4 regions of the Kerstersia sp. genome follow, and region 4 is predicted to be linked to each of the others. Evidence: predicted binding sites of a transcription regulator. Region 4 holds the regulator's gene; each other region holds the start of a gene.

The links. Region 4 encodes sigma-54, which starts transcription at its own class of promoters, with help from an activator protein. Its sites were predicted from a motif close to TGGCANGNAANCTGCTTT; they were not measured.
Region 1: a site for sigma-54 is predicted at 2,201-2,218, ahead of exaC (acetaldehyde dehydrogenase ExaC). Genes of this name have one in related genera too.
Region 2: a site for sigma-54 is predicted at 2,265-2,282, ahead of glnA (type I glutamate--ammonia ligase). Genes of this name have one in related genera too.
Region 3: a site for sigma-54 is predicted at 1,667-1,684, ahead of ACTJGZ_RS13960 (phenol hydroxylase subunit). Genes of this name have one in related genera too.

The regions. Positions count from the first base shown of each region.
Region 1 is NZ_JBQEKA010000016.1:13,567-17,414, reverse strand. It holds gene adhP (alcohol dehydrogenase AdhP) at 1-449, opposite strand, end outside; gene exaC (acetaldehyde dehydrogenase ExaC) at 616-2,142, opposite strand; gene ACTJGZ_RS06080 (sigma-54-dependent Fis family transcriptional regulator) at 2,454-3,848, shown strand, end outside.
Region 2 is NZ_JBQEKA010000017.1:33,531-37,378, forward strand. It holds gene glnL (nitrogen regulation protein NR(II)) at 1-737, opposite strand, end outside; gene glnA (type I glutamate--ammonia ligase) at 799-2,208, opposite strand; gene hemW (radical SAM family heme chaperone HemW) at 2,376-3,596, opposite strand; gene rdgB (RdgB/HAM1 family non-canonical purine NTP pyrophosphatase) at 3,623-3,848, opposite strand, start outside.
Region 3 is NZ_JBQEKA010000090.1:5,085-8,932, forward strand. It holds gene ACTJGZ_RS13945 (aromatic/alkene/methane monooxygenase hydroxylase/oxygenase subunit alpha) at 1-22, opposite strand, end outside; gene ACTJGZ_RS13950 (MmoB/DmpM family protein) at 61-342, opposite strand; gene ACTJGZ_RS13955 (phenol hydroxylase) at 358-1,356, opposite strand; gene ACTJGZ_RS13960 (phenol hydroxylase subunit) at 1,397-1,630, opposite strand; gene ACTJGZ_RS13965 (sigma 54-interacting transcriptional regulator) at 1,936-3,681, shown strand; gene ACTJGZ_RS13970 (GntR family transcriptional regulator) at 3,685-3,848, shown strand, end outside.
Region 4 is NZ_JBQEKA010000003.1:56,865-60,712, forward strand. It holds gene ACTJGZ_RS01640 (MFS transporter) at 1-801, opposite strand, end outside; gene rpoN (RNA polymerase factor sigma-54) at 825-2,210, opposite strand; gene ACTJGZ_RS01650 (hypothetical protein) at 2,242-2,850, shown strand; gene ACTJGZ_RS01655 (TetR/AcrR family transcriptional regulator) at 2,917-3,492, opposite strand.

The sequences.
Region 1 (3,848 bases), on a different contig from region 4:
ATGGGCGCAATTTCGATAAAGTTCACACTTTTGGGCAACAGGCCGACATAAGCCGCATTGGCCAGCGCATATTCAGCAAAGCCGCCATTCACCGAGTAGCCAGCGTTCTGCTGCTTCTCGCATAGCGTTTCCCAGCCGCCCAGGCAGTGCTCGCAATAGCCGCAAGCCGAATACAGCCAAGGAATCCCGACGCGGTCGCCTTCCTTGACATGCGTCACTCCCTGGCCAACCGCCACGACATGGCCCACGCCTTCATGGCCAGGAATGAAAGGCGGGTTGGGTTTGACCGGCCAATCCCCTTCCACCGCGTGCAAGTCGGTATGGCAAACACCGCAAGCTTCAATCTTGACCAGAATGTCACCCGGCCCCGGACGCGGAACTTCGACTTCCTCAATCCGCAGGGGCTGGCCGAAAGTACGTAGAACTGCCGCTTTCATTGTGCGTTGCATGGATACGCTCCTTGAAACAAAGCAAACACCATCATGGACAAACACCGGACAAGGCCGTGCGCCCTCTCCTGCCTGTCCGCCACTGGTGCCTGCAGCGCCTGGCGCCGCAGGCGACGCGCAGGCTGCACGCCGGGACTATCCCAGCGCCCGCCCGCGCGTTTCGTGCTCAATAAAAGCCCAATGCGTTCGGGCTGTAGCTCACCAGCAGGCACTTCGTCTGCTGGTAGTTGGACAGGGCGACCTTGTGAGTTTCACGGCCAATGCCCGACTCTTTGTACCCGCCAAACGCAGCGTGCGCCGGATACAGGTGATAGCAGTTGGTCCAGACCCGGCCGGCCTGCACGCCACGCCCCACCCGATAGGCTTGCGAACCGTCCCGCGTCCAGACCCCGGCGCCCAGGCCGAAGGACGTGTCATTGGCAATGGCAATCGCCTCGTCCTCGTCCTTGAACGTGGTGACTGCGGCAACCGGACCGAAAATCTCCTCTTGGAAAATACGCATGTCATTCTTGCCCAGCAGCATGGTCGGGCTGACGTAATAGCCCTCTTCCAAGCCGCCCTTGAGCGGATTGCGGGCGCCACCGATCAGGCATTCCGCGCCCTCATTCCGGCCGATGTCGATGTAGGACAGAATCTTGTCCATCTGCACCTTGGATACCTGCGCGCCCACCATGGTCTGGCGGTCCAGCGGGTTGCCGGTCTTGATGGACTTCACCCTGGCCACGGCCTTTTCAATGAAACGCTCGTAAATGGACTCCTGGATCAGGATGCGTGACGGGCAAGTGCAGATTTCCCCCTGATTCAGGGCAAACATCGACAAGCCCTCCAGCGCCTTATCCAGGAAGGCATCGTCCTTGTCGAGCACATCGGCAAAGAAGATATTGGGCGACTTGCCTCCCAGCTCCACCGTCGCCGGAATCAGGTTTTCGGCCGCCGCATGCAGGATATGGCGGCCAACCGGCGTGGAACCGGTGAAGGCCACCTTGGCGATGCGCTTGCTGGTGGCCAGCGCTTCCCCGGCTTCCTTGCCATAACCATTGACGATATTCAGAACGCCGGCAGGCAGCAGATCGCCAATCAATTCCATCAGCACCAGAATGGAGGCCGGCGTTTGTTCGGCGGGTTTCAGGACGACCGGGCAACCGGCAGCCAGCGCGGGCGCCAGCTTCCAGGAAGCCATCAGCAGCGGGAAATTCCACGGAATGATCTGGCCAACAACGCCAATGGGTTCCTTGAAATGGTAGGCCACCGTTGTGCTGTCGATCTCGGAGATCGCGCCTTCCTCAGCACGCAGGCAACCGGCAAAGTAACGGAAATGGTCAACGGCCAGCGGCAGGTCAGCTGCCATGGTTTCACGCAAGGGCTTGCCGTTGTCTATGGTTTCGGCAACGGCCAGGCGTTCCAGGTTCTGTTCAATCCGGTCTGCGATGCGCAGCAGAATATTGGAACGCTCGGCGGCAGACGTTCTGCCCCATGCCGCGCGCGCAGCATGGGCGGCATCCAACGCCAGTTCGATATCCTGCGCGTCGGAGCGCGGCACACTGGTAAAGGCCTGGCCGGTGATGGGCGAAATGTCCTCGAAGTAATTGCCGGCAACCGGGGCTACCCATTTGCCGCCAATGTAGTTCTCATATTTCTTCTTGAACGGAAATTCGACATCCAGCCCCAGCTTCTTCAAATCTGACAGATTCATGCCTCTTCTCCTTTAACGGTTCGGAACCGCACCATGCGGCGCCGCCCTTACACAGACACAAGCAATTAGCGTGCCAAGGCAATGAAAAAAATGCTTCTCGTTTTCCGCGCTGGCACACACACCGGTTTAAGGCATAATTTGCTTATGCTGTACCGACGTCCGCCCTGGCTGCGACGCTGCAATTCGCGACACTGCAACACCTTTCGCAGCAGCATCTGTCGCAAAAAGCGACACTGCCATTTAGGCCAGCTTGCGCTGCCTTGCGGGCACCACGCATAGATCGTAAACACGTTCTAAGGGAGGCCATAGAGATGACGTTCCATTTCGCCGCCGCACTGCAAGCCGAACCTTCGGCGGCTTCAGTCCTGCGCTCCTGGCAACGCTGCATGGCGCGTGAATCCGACATGCAGCCCGACCCCGTCATGCTGGTGCGCGGCGAACTCAATGTCAGGATCGCCCAGCACGCCAGTCTGCTGGAAGCCGCGCAGCCGGAAATCGACACACTCTCTAATATGGTGGGAGGCCATTCAGGCGTCGTGCTGCTCGCCGATGCCACCGGTGTCATTCTGCAAACCGCAGGCAACACCAATTTCCTGCAACAAGCGGAAAGCGTAGCGCTGCAGCCCGGTGTCAGCTGGGCCGAACAATACCGCGGCACCAATGCCATCGGCACCGCGCTGCTGGAAAATGCGCCGGTACGCGTGCACGGCGCGGAACACTATTTGCACTGCAACCGGATTCTGAGTTGCCATGGCGCCCCGGTCTGGTCGCCGCGCGGTGACCGCATGGGAGTGCTGGATATCTCCGGCGAAGCCTCACAGCTGCATGATTACGCGCTGGGACTTGCGTCGCTATGCTCGCGCCTGATTACCAACCGCATGATGCAGCAAAGTCAGGCCGGCCGGGAACTGCTCGTGTTCCAGCGCCAGCCCTCTTTGCTGGAATCCACCGAACGCGCCCTGCTGCTGCTGGAAGACGGCCATATCGTTGGCGCCAACGACCTGGCCCTGACCTTGCTGCGCGCCTCATGGCGCGAGCTGCTCGATCAGCCGGCGCAACGCTGGCTGGGCGACTGGCAACAACTCGGGCCGGATCCCGCCTTATTGCTGGCGCCGGATGGCGAACGGTTTTACGCCAGCCTGCTGCGCAGCCGCAGGCTGCTGCCTGCAAGCGGCGCGCCGCTCGCGCGAGCCCCCGCCGCCCCTGCCGCCCCTGCCGCCGCAGGAAAAACACCGGCTGCCGGCGCTGCTGCGCCCCCATCCTCCCAGACTCCCCAGATTCCCCAGACTCCCGATTTTCCCCAGGCCATCCACGGCGCCGCCAGCCTGCCCGCAGCACCGGCCAAAGAAGAACGACCTGCCTCGGCACGGCCACACCCGGCCCTGGCGGCCAATCTGGCCCTGGACCCTCAGCTGGGCAGCCGCTTTGACGCCGTGCGGCGCGCCTTTGATGGCGGCCTGGGCGTCTTTCTGCAGGGGGAAACCGGGGCAGGCAAAGAAATCTACGCGCGCCGCCTGCATGCGGCCAGCCGCTGGTCCGGCGGCCCGTTTGTCGCCGTGAACTGCGGCGCCCTGCCGGAATCCCTGATCGAAGCTGAACTCTTCGGCTATGAAGCCGGCGCCTTTACAGGCGCGCGCCGCAACGGTTCGCGCGGCCGGCTGCGCGAAGCGGACGGCGGCGTGCTGTTTCTGGATGAAATCGGAGAC
Region 2 (3,848 bases), on a different contig from region 4:
TTGCGCATCACGTTGAGCAAGGCCTGTATCAGGCGCTCCGCATCTGCCATGATTTCCGGCACGGACGCGTCATAATCGCGCTGCACCAGGACAGCGTCGCGAAACTCGGCGCTTATCAGCGCGCAGACCCGCTCACAGACTTCATGAATATTGGTGGGCCTGCGCCTGACGGCGGCAATACGCTGGGAAGCGGCAAGACGGTCCACCAGCGCCTGCAGGCGATCGGCTTCGGAAATAATGACCTGGGTATATTCCTGCAAGGCAGGATCCGGCAGTTCGGCCTCAAGCAACTGCGCAGCGCCGCGCAGCCCGCCCAAGGGATTCTTGATTTCATGCGCCAGATTGCGCAGCAGCTCGCGCTGGCCCTGCAAACTGGCATGCAGCTGATTGCTGCGGTCAGCAAGCTGCGCCTGGGTGACCTCCCGCACTTCGATGAGGGTCGGCCAAGGCTGGACGGCCAGGGTCAGCACCGTGACCGCAACCGCAGGCGTTTCCGTCAGCCCCCGGCGGGCCTGCAGATGCAAACGCAGATCCGCAAAACCATCGGCCTGGGAGGCCGTCACTGCCGCCCGGATATCCGCCGCCTCGACAAACAGCTGCTCTACGGGCATGCCGGCCAGCCGTCTGCGGGCGCGCCCAAAGACATCCTCTGCCGCGCCATTGGCATGCGCCACCCGCCCCTGCGCATCAATCAACAAGACGGAGCAGGCCAACAGATCCAATGCATCGAGATTCATGATGGACGGCTCCCCGGGGCGATGGCGCAGCGGCATGCGAAGCGCATGCCGCCTGCCGTGTTTACAGGCTGTAGTACATATCGAATTCGACCGGATGCGCCACCATGCGCAAACGGTTGACCTCGCCCTGCTTCAAGCCCAGGTAGGCATCAATCATGGCATTGCTGAACACCCCGCCGCGCGTCAGGAATTCGCGGTCGTTATCCAGCGATTCCAGCGCTTGCTCCAGCGAGACGCAAACCGTCGGGATCTTCGCGTCTTCTTCCGGCGGCAGATCGTACAGATTCTTGTCGGCGGGATCGCCGGGGTGAATCTTGTTCTGCACGCCGTCCAGGCCCGCCATCATCAGCGCGGAGAACGCCAGGTACGGATTGGCCAGAGGATCCGGGAAGCGCGCTTCGATGCGGCGGCCCTTCGGGTTGGCGACGTACGGAATACGGATAGAAGCGGAGCGGTTTCGGGCCGAGTAGGCCAGTTTGACCGGCGCTTCGTAGTGCGGCACCAGGCGCTTGTACGAGTTCGTGCCAGGGTTGGTGAAGGCATTCAGCGCACGGGCGTGTTTGATGATGCCGCCGATGTAATACAGCGCGAATTCCGACAGTCCGGCATAGGCATTGCCCGCGAACAGGTTCTGGCCGTCTTTCCAGATCGACTGGTGAACGTGCATGCCGGAGCCGTTGTCACCCATGATGGGCTTGGGCATGAAGGTGGCCGTCTTGCCATAGTTGTGCGCCACGTTGTGGATCACATACTTCATGATTTGCGTCCAGTCGGCGCGTTGCACCAGCGTGCTGAACTGAGTGCCGATTTCCAGCTGGCCGGGGCCTGCGACTTCGTGGTGGTGCACTTCCACCGGCACACCCAGCTCTTCCATCAGCATGCACATTTCGGCGCGCATGTCGTTGAAGGAATCCACCGGGGCCACCGGGAAATAGCCGCCCTTCACGCGCGGACGGTGGCCGTAGTTGCTGCTGGCATCATTGGCGCGGGACCAGGCGCCCTCATCGGAAGCAATCTTGTAGAACGCGCCGGAAGGACCATCATCCCAGGACACGCCGTCGAAGACGAAAAATTCGGGCTCCGGGCCAAAGAAGGCGGTATCGCCCAGGCCGCTGGATTTCAGATAGGCTTCGGCACGGCGGGCCAGCGAACGCGGGTCGCGGTCATAGCCTTTCATATCGGCCGGGTCGATCACATCGCAAGTCAGGATCAGCGTGGTCTGTTGCGTGAACGGATCAAGGTGAGCCGTCGATGCGTCCGGGATCAACACCATGTCGGAGGCTTCAATCCCCTTCCAGCCCGCGATCGACGAACCGTCGAAAGCCTGGCCCGTCTCGAAGGTTTCTTCTTCTACACGATGCGCCGGCACCGAAACGTGTTGTTCCTTGCCCAGCGTATCGGTAAAACGGAAATCGACGAACTTGACGTCGTATTCCGAAATTGTCTTGAGCACATCTTGAGGCGTAGCCATGTTATCTCCAATGAGGTGAGTACCGCGCGCCGCCACGCTGCGCGTTCAGTCCCTATCAAGCAATTAGCGTGCCAGCTTTTTGCGCTGGCCGCACTGATATTCGTGTATCAAAACGCACCATATCAGTGCAAAACCAGCACCAATATGGATCACTGCACCGGATTGGATCACTCCGGCAAAAACATTTCCAGTAAATCGTTCAAAAATTGCCACCCTAACGGGGATGCGCGCAACACCGAGGGGTCCGCATCCAGCAAACCTTTATTCATGGCGCGGCGCAAGGCCGCGTGAATGCTTGCCAATGGCAGGCCCGTCCGCGCACTGAAGCTGGCGCTGGGCACCCCGGCGCGCAGGCGCAAGGCATTGAGCATGAACTCGAATGGCAGATCAGCGGGCGACAGCACCTCGCTGCTGGCAATATGCGAGCCATCTCCCGCCAAAGCGCGCTGCATCCATTGCTCCGGGCTGCGGGTGCGCGCTTCTCTCAGGATACGGTCGTGAAAAGAGACTTTCGCGTGCGCGCCCGGCCCTATGCCCAGGTAATCGCCAAACTCCCAGTAATTGGTATTGTGCTGACAGCGCTGCCCTGCTTTCGCATAGGCCGAGACCTCATATTGCTCATAGCCGGCTTGCGCCACACGCTGTTGCAACATTTCCTGAATGGCCGCCGCCGCATCGTCATCCGGCAAAGGCGGCGGATACTTGGCGAAAACCGTATTGGGTTCCAGCGTCAGGTGATACAGCGACAAGTGCCCGGTGCCAAATGACAGCGCCGTATCGATGTCGCGCCTGGCACCGTCCTCATCCTGCCCTGGCAGCGCAAACATCAAGTCCAGATTGACGCGCGGCACCGCATCCATCGCCAGCGCAATGGCCGTGCGCGCCTGTTTGCCGTCGTGAATGCGCCCGAGGGCGCTCAGACAGGCATCATCAAAGCTCTGCACTCCCAGTGACAGCCGGTTCACCCCGCTGCGCGCATAGGCATTGAAGCGGCCCGCCTCTACCGTGCCGGGGTTCGCTTCCATCGTGATCTCGGCGTCCGGCAACAGCTTCAGGTAGGCGCGTATCATGCCCAGCATTTCATCGACGGCGCCCGCCGACAGCAAGCTGGGCGTGCCCCCGCCTATGAATACGGAAATGACTTGGCGGCCCCAGACCTGCGGCAGCGTCTGTTCAAGGTCGCTGCGCAGCGCGGCCAGATATTCCGCTTCCGGCACGACCGCCGGCGCATGATGCGAGTTGAAATCACAGTACGGGCATTTGCGCACGCACCAGGGAACATGGATATACAGCGCCAGCGGCGGCAAGGCCTGCAGCACTGTGGCCTGCGCCTGCCGCAGCTCTCGCCGCGACAGGCCCGCAGGCATAATGGGTATAACAGTAGCCATGAAGATGAATGCTTGCCGTCAGCGGCTCAGGCAGCGGCCAGCTTGGCCGCCAGGGCCTGCCAGGCCAGCGCGCGATGGCTGATGCTGTTCTTGAGTTCTGGCGCCATTTCAGCGGCCGTCTGTTGTTGCTGCGGCAGGAAAAAATGAGGATCGTAGCCGAATCCGTGCTCACCCCGCGGCGTATCGACCACTTCCCCGTACCAGACGCCATCGGCGATCAGCGGATGCGGGTCTTCCGCATGACGCACCAGC
Region 3 (3,848 bases), on a different contig from region 4:
TGCGGGTCACTCTGGTATCCATGTGTCGTCTCCGTTTCTGTCTGTTTTTGGCAGGAAGGCTCAGGCGCCCCAGCTCAGTGTCAATTGGTCGTCGTCCTCGTCGATGTTGCCCGAGAGCGTGACAAGGTTGACGTGCATCTGCTGCAGGTCATACGGCTGGCCCGTATGTTCTTCAATCGTGGCGCGTTGAATGCTCAGGCGCCCCGGCGCGTCGATTTTGACCAGGCCTGGCGAATAGACTGCGCTGGCGTGGGGGTTGTCCTGCAGGATGGCGTCAACCACCGGGCGGGACTCCTCATTGGCCTGGAAAGCGATGAAAACGTTGGAGGTTGTGCTGGTCATGGCGTAGGTCTCGGGTCAGTTCAGGGAGAGGCCGATCTTGGCCATGCGGGCGTTGAGTTCGTCGCTGGCGGCTTGCAGGGCGGCGGCGCCCTGGTCTTCCATGGCCAGCTTGGCGACAGGCGCCAGCACTTCCTGGGCGCGGGCGCCGTGGCGAGCCAGCCATTCCTGCAAGTGGGCTTTGTTTTCGGCGGACTCGGTTGCCATGACTTTCACGACGGCATCGGTCCAGCGGGCCGATTCCTTGTGCCATTCGGGCATGAAGACGGTCAGCATGGCCAGCGGCGTGCCGCCTTGCTGGGACACATAGCCGTCGATGTACTGGCTGTAGATCAGCGGGTAGAGCAGGCCGTCGAGCACAACGTTCTGCAGCACGAACAGCTCGACCGGATCCATGATGATGAAAGAGTCTTCCAGGAAGCGGCGCAGGGGCTGCCAGGCAGGCGCTTCCAGCCAGTCGGCCTTGCCAGCATCCAGCAGCGAGGTTTCCGTGCCCATCAGCAGGCCCAGGCGGGTCAGGTACTGGGCGGCGCCCAGATGATCCATGGCATGCATCAGAACCGGAGCGGAAAAGGCCGTGCCGTAGCTGCGGCTACAGATGCTGCAGTTGTTCATGTTGCCGCCCCAGGACACATGGCGCAGCGGCATCAGGGTGGCCGCGACATTGGCGCGCAGCGCATCGGGCATCATGTCCAGCAGTTCGCGAGATTCCACGAACTGATAGTTGGCATCCATGGCTTCCTGCTGGCGCGCGCGGGCCATGGTCCAGGTAGCGTAGTAGAACTGGCGCGGGTCGCGCAGCGTGTTCCAGTCCGCCATGCGGATGGCGGTGCGGCGCTGGTCGAACAGCTCGTATTCGGGTTCCCAGGTGGCGCGGTAGTGGAAGTTTTCCGTGGGCTGCGTGCTCAGGATGGCTTCCAGGTAGCGCGATGCGGGTTTGTCGCCGGTATAGGCCTGGACACGGTCGAAGGTCTGGCGCAGAGGCTGGATCTCGCGTGCCTGTAAATCAATGTTCATGCTGGTCTCCTATTGTTGTCGGTATGGCTGCATGGTGGGTTCAGTCTTCTTCCTCGTCTTCGCGCGGCGGAAGCATTTCCACATGATTGGCCTCGCAGAAGGCCTGGAAGTCCGGGGGCAACAGAATCAGTTCAACGACCAATTCCTGCCAGCCCACGGAAAATTCAAATTCGATAAATCCGTTATCACGCTGGCCGGTGACCCTGACATAGCGCTTGCTCAGGTCAACGGCGGGCAACGGGATGGACGTGTCGTCTGTCGTCAGGGCACTCATGGCAATTTTTCCTTTTTGGCTGTCTGTTCCTGCTTTCTTGCAATAAGCGTGCCAGCTCCCTGGAATATCGATAAAACGAGGGTAAGCCCCTAAAAAGGGGATCCCGGAAGCGGGTTTTAAAGGGCTGAAAAGAGAATCGTATTCATTTGATCTGCGGCCATTTAGCGCGCATTGCAGCGCATCATGATGAGATGATGAATTCAGCGGCGGGGGATGAATGAATTCCGTATCAGGGAAAACAGCAGGATGCATACGGACCCCAAAAAACGATAATCAGGCGCATAAATATCGATAAAAATAGAGACATGCCCGATTCCAATACCCCAGTTTTCCCGTCCGACAGGGACTTGCGCCGCTTGCTGCGCTTTTCCCGCATGGATGGCCGGATCTGGCTGGCCGGCCAGCGCATGCTGCTCATGCATGTGAATACGCTGCGCGCCATGCGCAAGGAGATCATCCAAAGTTTTGGTTTGGAACAGGCGCGCGCCTTGCTGACCCGGGCCGGTTATTCGGCCGGTGAGCAGGACGGCTTGCTGGCGCGCCAGGTGCGGCCGGACCAGGGCGTGTTCGAGACATTTGCCATAGGCCCGCAGTTGCACATGCTGGAAGGGGCGGTGCAGGTTGAACCGCTGGTGTTTGATTACCAGCCGCATGCCGACCCGGCCAAGCGCCACTTTCATGCCATTTTCAATTGGTCCTACAGCTGGGAGGCCGAAACACATGTGCAGGAATACGGGCCTCAGGAAGATCCGGCCTGTTGGATGCAGCTGGGATATGCCTCGGGCTATTCCACTGCGTTTTTCCAGCAGCCAGTGCTTTTCAAAGAAGTGCGATGTACGGCCTGCGGGCATGCGCATTGCCAGATCGAAGGCCGTTTCCTGCATGAATGGCCAGCGGCGCAGCGCGATGCGGTGAACCACGAACCGGTATCGGTGGAACAGACCGTGACGGCTTTGCGCCAGGAAGTCGAAGCCTTGCGCGGGCAGTTGGATCAGAGCCGCCAGCGCACGCAGCTGGTGGGCCAGTCACCGGCGTTTGAGCGCGCCTTCATGCTGCTGCAGCGGGCCGCGCCCACGCAAGTGACGGTGCTGCTGACCGGCCCTACCGGTGTCGGCAAAGAACAATTCGCCCGCGCCTTGCACGCCATGAGCGACCGCGCCGAACAGCCGTTTGTGGCCATCAACTGCGCGGCATTGCCGGCGGATCTGATTGAAAGCGAGTTGTTCGGCGTGGAAAAGGGGGCATATACCGGCGCGGTGCAGACGCGTCTGGGCCGGTTTGAACGCGCCGATGGTGGCACCCTGTTCCTGGATGAACTGGGCGAATTGCCGCTGGCGGCCCAGGCCAAGCTATTGCGGGTCTTGCAGCAGGGCGAGATAGAAAAACTGGGCGGCACGGAAGTCCGCAAGGTCAATGTGCGCGTGGTGGCTGCCACCAACGTCGATCTGGAAAAGGCTGTGGAAGCGGGCACGTTCCGCCGCGACCTGCTGTACCGGCTGAATATCTACCCGATCCAGATCCCGTCGCTGTGCGAGCGTCTGGATGACATTCCGCTCTTGGCCAGACACATGCTTGAGCAGTACAGCACCTTGCATGGCAAACGCTTGTCCGGTTTCACCGGCCCGGCCATGGCAGCCCTGTGCAATCACGATTGGCCGGGCAATGTCCGCGAGCTGGCCAACCTGATCGAACGCGGGGTGATTCTCACGCCGCCGGAGCAGCCCATTGACGCGGGCACCTTGTTTCCGTCGCTGGAAATGCCTTTGACGGATCATCTGGCCGCCTCGGGCCAGCTGGCTTCTGCCGATGATGAAACCAGCGAAGGGGATGCTCAGACCTTATCCCAGCCCGGCAGCCTGCAAAGCGCCAGCGGTGTGTATTACCTGTTGCAAAAGCAGGGCCTGGGTCTGGAAGATCTGGAAGGGCTGTTATTGCAGGAAGCGCTGGCCCAGGCGGGCGGGAATATGGCGGCAGCCGCGCGCGCCCTGAAAATGACCCGTCCCCAGCTAAGCTACCGCTTGTCCCGCATCCGTTGCAAAGGAGAGGAATAAGGCATGTCGAAGCGATCGTTCCTGTCACATTTGACTGCGGCGCTGGAGTGCGGCGAGGGGGATGATGAACTGCGTACCCTGACCGAACAGACCTATGCGCGGCTGCGGGCCGATATCATCGAAGGGCATTTGCAGCCCGGCAGCAAACTGCGCATAGATCATTTGCG
Region 4 (3,848 bases):
CGCATGATAGAAAACCGCCATATCCAGGGCCGCCACCAGGCCGTAAATCACGGAAATGGCGACGGAATCCAGGCCCAGCTGCTCCGCCCACAAGGGCAGCACGACCTGGCGTGTAGCGCGCAGCACGCTGATCAGCAGCACGCCAATACCCAGGGTCAGGAACACACTGGCATGCGAACGCGCAATGGACGCCAGCGACACCTTGCCCCCGCCTACCGTCGCCAAGGGCGCGGGCAGTTCCAGCTCCGGCACTTTGTAGGCCAGCACGCCGGCGCCCAGCATGGCGATCAATGCCAATAGATAGGCCCCAGGCAAATCCATCAGCGCAATCAGGCCTGCCCCGGCAAACGGCCCCACGAACGCGCCTATGCGGGCGGTTCCGCCCAGCACGGACATGGCGCGGGCGCGCATTGCCAGCGGCACCGCCTGCACCAGATAGCTCTGCCTGGCCAGCTGAAACACCGAGGCCGCCGCGCCGACCAGCAACGTGGCCACGGCCAGCATCCAGACCGTATGCGCCACCATGGCAATCAACATGGCCACGGCGCTCAGCAGCGATGCCCCGACCATGGCGCGCCGCTCGCCATAACGATTGACCAGCAGTGCCGCGGGAATATTGCTCACCAGCGAGCCCAGGCCGATCAAGGCAGCCACCAGCCCTGCCACGGCATAGGACGCCCCCAGCCCGCGCACGCTCAATGCGATCACCGGCGTCACGGCTCCAATGCCAACACCGAACAAGACGGACGGCCCGTAGGCCGCCACTGCAATCTTGCGCAAACTGAAAGAAGAATCGTCCATGTGCCAGCTATTACCCTCGGGCGTTAACAATCATCCATACGCAACAAGGCCATGGCTTTACGCTGCGAGGCCGTCGGCACCCGCATCCCTTCCCGGTATTTTGCCACTGTCCGGCGCGCCAGCTCCACACCCCGCTCGGCCAGCTTGTTCATCAGCTGGCTGTCGGACAGGGGCTTGCGCGGGTCTTCCTGTTCCAGCATCTCGCGCATCATCGCCTGGATGGAAGCGGCTGACGCCGACTCGCCGTCGGCCGCAGGCACGGCAGTACTGAAGAAGCGCTTGAGTTCCAGCGTGCCATGCGGCGTGGCCATATACTTGCCCGCCGTCGCCCGTGACACCGTGGACTCATGCAGGCCCAGGGCTTCCGCAATTTCGCGCAGCACCATGGGCCGCAAAGCCACCATGCCCGAATCAAAAAAGGCCTGCTGGCGCGCCACGATTTCGGCAGCGACCCGCAACAGGGTTTCGAAACGCTGCGCCACCTGACGAATCAGCCAGCGGGCCTGCTGCACATGGGCCTGCAAACCTTCATAGCTGCCCCGCGGCTCCTGGCCCAGGGCCTGCACATAGGCATCATTTACGCTCAAGCGCGGCATCAGCTCGCCATTGAGCCGGGCGCGCCAGGTTTTGCCGCTACGGTATGCAATCACATCCGGCACGGCGTAATCCGCCACCGGCACTGTCCACGCCCGGCCTGGATACGGATCCAGCCGCCGGATCAAGGCATGCGCCAAACGCACCTCGGCCGGTGAACACTTAAGTTCTTCGCACAGATAGGCCAAGCGGCCAGCCGCCAGAGCCTCCAGGTGCCTGTCGCACAAGCGGCGCGCCACGGCCACAATGGCAGGGTCACGCGCTTCGGGCCAGATCGCCGGGTCCGGCCTGCGCAATTGCAGCAGCAGGCACTCCTTCATGTTCCGCGCCGCAATCCCTGCCGGCTCCATGTTCTGCAGCAAGGCCAAGGCCGCATCCAGCTCGCCCTGCTCCACCTCCAGCGATACCGGCAGATACGCCAGGATGTCTTCAAAACTGGCGGCCAGGTAGCCGTTGTCATCCAGCTCGTCGATCAGAACTGTTATCAGCGCCACATCACGGCGGCTGGCACGGGTACAGGTGATCTGGGCCAGCAGATGCTCGCGCAACGAAGGCGTGGCTGCCGCTTCGGGAAAAAAATCATCATCCCCATCGTGCCGCGTGCCCGAAGCGCCGGAAAAGAGCTCGTCCGGCGCCTCGCCTTCGCTGGCGGGTTCCGGCGCTTCCAATTCCAGCACTGGGTTTTCATTCAGTACCTGCGCGATTTCCTGCTGCAAATCCAGCGACGACAGTTGCAAGAGGCGCAAGGCCTGTTGCAACTGTGGCGTCAGCACCAACTGCTGACTTTGGCGAATTTCCAGCGCGGGTCGTATCATGGGAACCATATTTTGCACCATAAGACCCGCCATGACTGCATCCAGCCAATATGATCTACAAGTGTTGAATAATTATCTGCGCGCCAAAGCACAGCCTGCGCTACTGCGCGATGGAGGAATAATCGTTGTTGCCGCCCTGGCCTGGCTATGGGTTTGCTGGCAAGGCCTGTCATACGGCCTGGCCCAGCGTTATGAGTTTCTTGCCAAGTTCAGCGCCAATGCTCAGGATATGGCTTTGCGCAGCGGCCCCTATGTCTGGTGGACGCTGGCAGCATTGTTGAGCCTGGGAGTCTTGTCCCTGCTGCGCGCCTGGGCGCGTGAGAAAATCAACCGTCATTGGGAAAAAATTGTACCGCCAGGCGAATTGGCGCCCTTATGCCGCGACCTGTCCAGCGATGGCCGCGCAGTCCTGGACTGGGTTTGGCAAGACAGGGATATGCCACTGGCATTGGGCGACCTGAAACGCACCGTCGCGGAATTGGCCAGCGGCAGAATTGAAAAATTCCATATTGCCCGGGAACAGAGCGCTACCTTGGCCGCCGCAATGAAACCGGCAGTCGAACCGGCGGCCGCCACGCCCGCCAATCTGAGTTCGCCATTCAAACCGCAGCGGCAGGAACCGCGTCTGCAAACAGAATGACAACCCGCCGGCATTTTCCGCATTACCCGGGCGCATTGCCCGGATAATGCGGGAACCGGCACAGGATCAGGCCGCGCTCGCGACTGAAACTGGCTGGCGCGCGCGAATCAGTGCGAATGCGCAGCGGTGCGCCACATCGGCAGCCGCAGGCTCGCGATGAATCGCCATTGCCGCCATTGCGCCTTCATAACAAAGCGTCAATTCGTTTGCCAGCGCCTCGGCATCATCCGTCAGGCTGACAACCAATTCCGTAAACATCTGCTGCAACCAGCTGCGGTACTCACGCGCCACCGCCAGCACAGGCGCGCAGCCTTCATTTTCCGCCACGGCCAGCAGAAAGGCACAGCCCCGGTATTCCGTGCGCGCGCCCATTTCCTGCAGAATGCGGTAGGGCAACACGGCTTTTTCTGCCGGATCCTGCTGCTCGTTTTCCAGCACATGCTCACGCAGATATTGCGTAATCCTTTCGTACCGATCCCTCAGATACGCAACCACCAATGCTTCCTTGGTCGCGAAATGCCGGTACAACGTCGCCTTGGCAATACCTGCCTCGGCAATGATGCGATCCACGCCCACGGCCCGAATGCCCTCGGCATAAAACAAACTGCCCGCGACTTCAATAATGTGTGCGCGCATATCCATATCAGATCCCCTACGGCCAACTTCGAAATGACTACGGTCATCTCTCAGGCCAGACAACAAAGTCCAACGCGAATGGCAAACATTGAACATACCCTGCCTAACAGAGTACGGCTGTCACTACCGTTCACAGGTTCAATGCTATCAAATAATAATTCGCCTGGTTTTAACACCAATGCATTAGATCGCATCATGCCGCATAGCAAAAGAAATTCCAACCCCTACGAAAGGCGAAGCTCCCGGGGATTTTTCATAGAATTTCAGAAAATTCACGAACCTAGACGGACAACAACCGGATAATTACGCATATTTTCCATCATTTGTAATCCGCAACGCCAATATCCGGATTTACCCCAAAA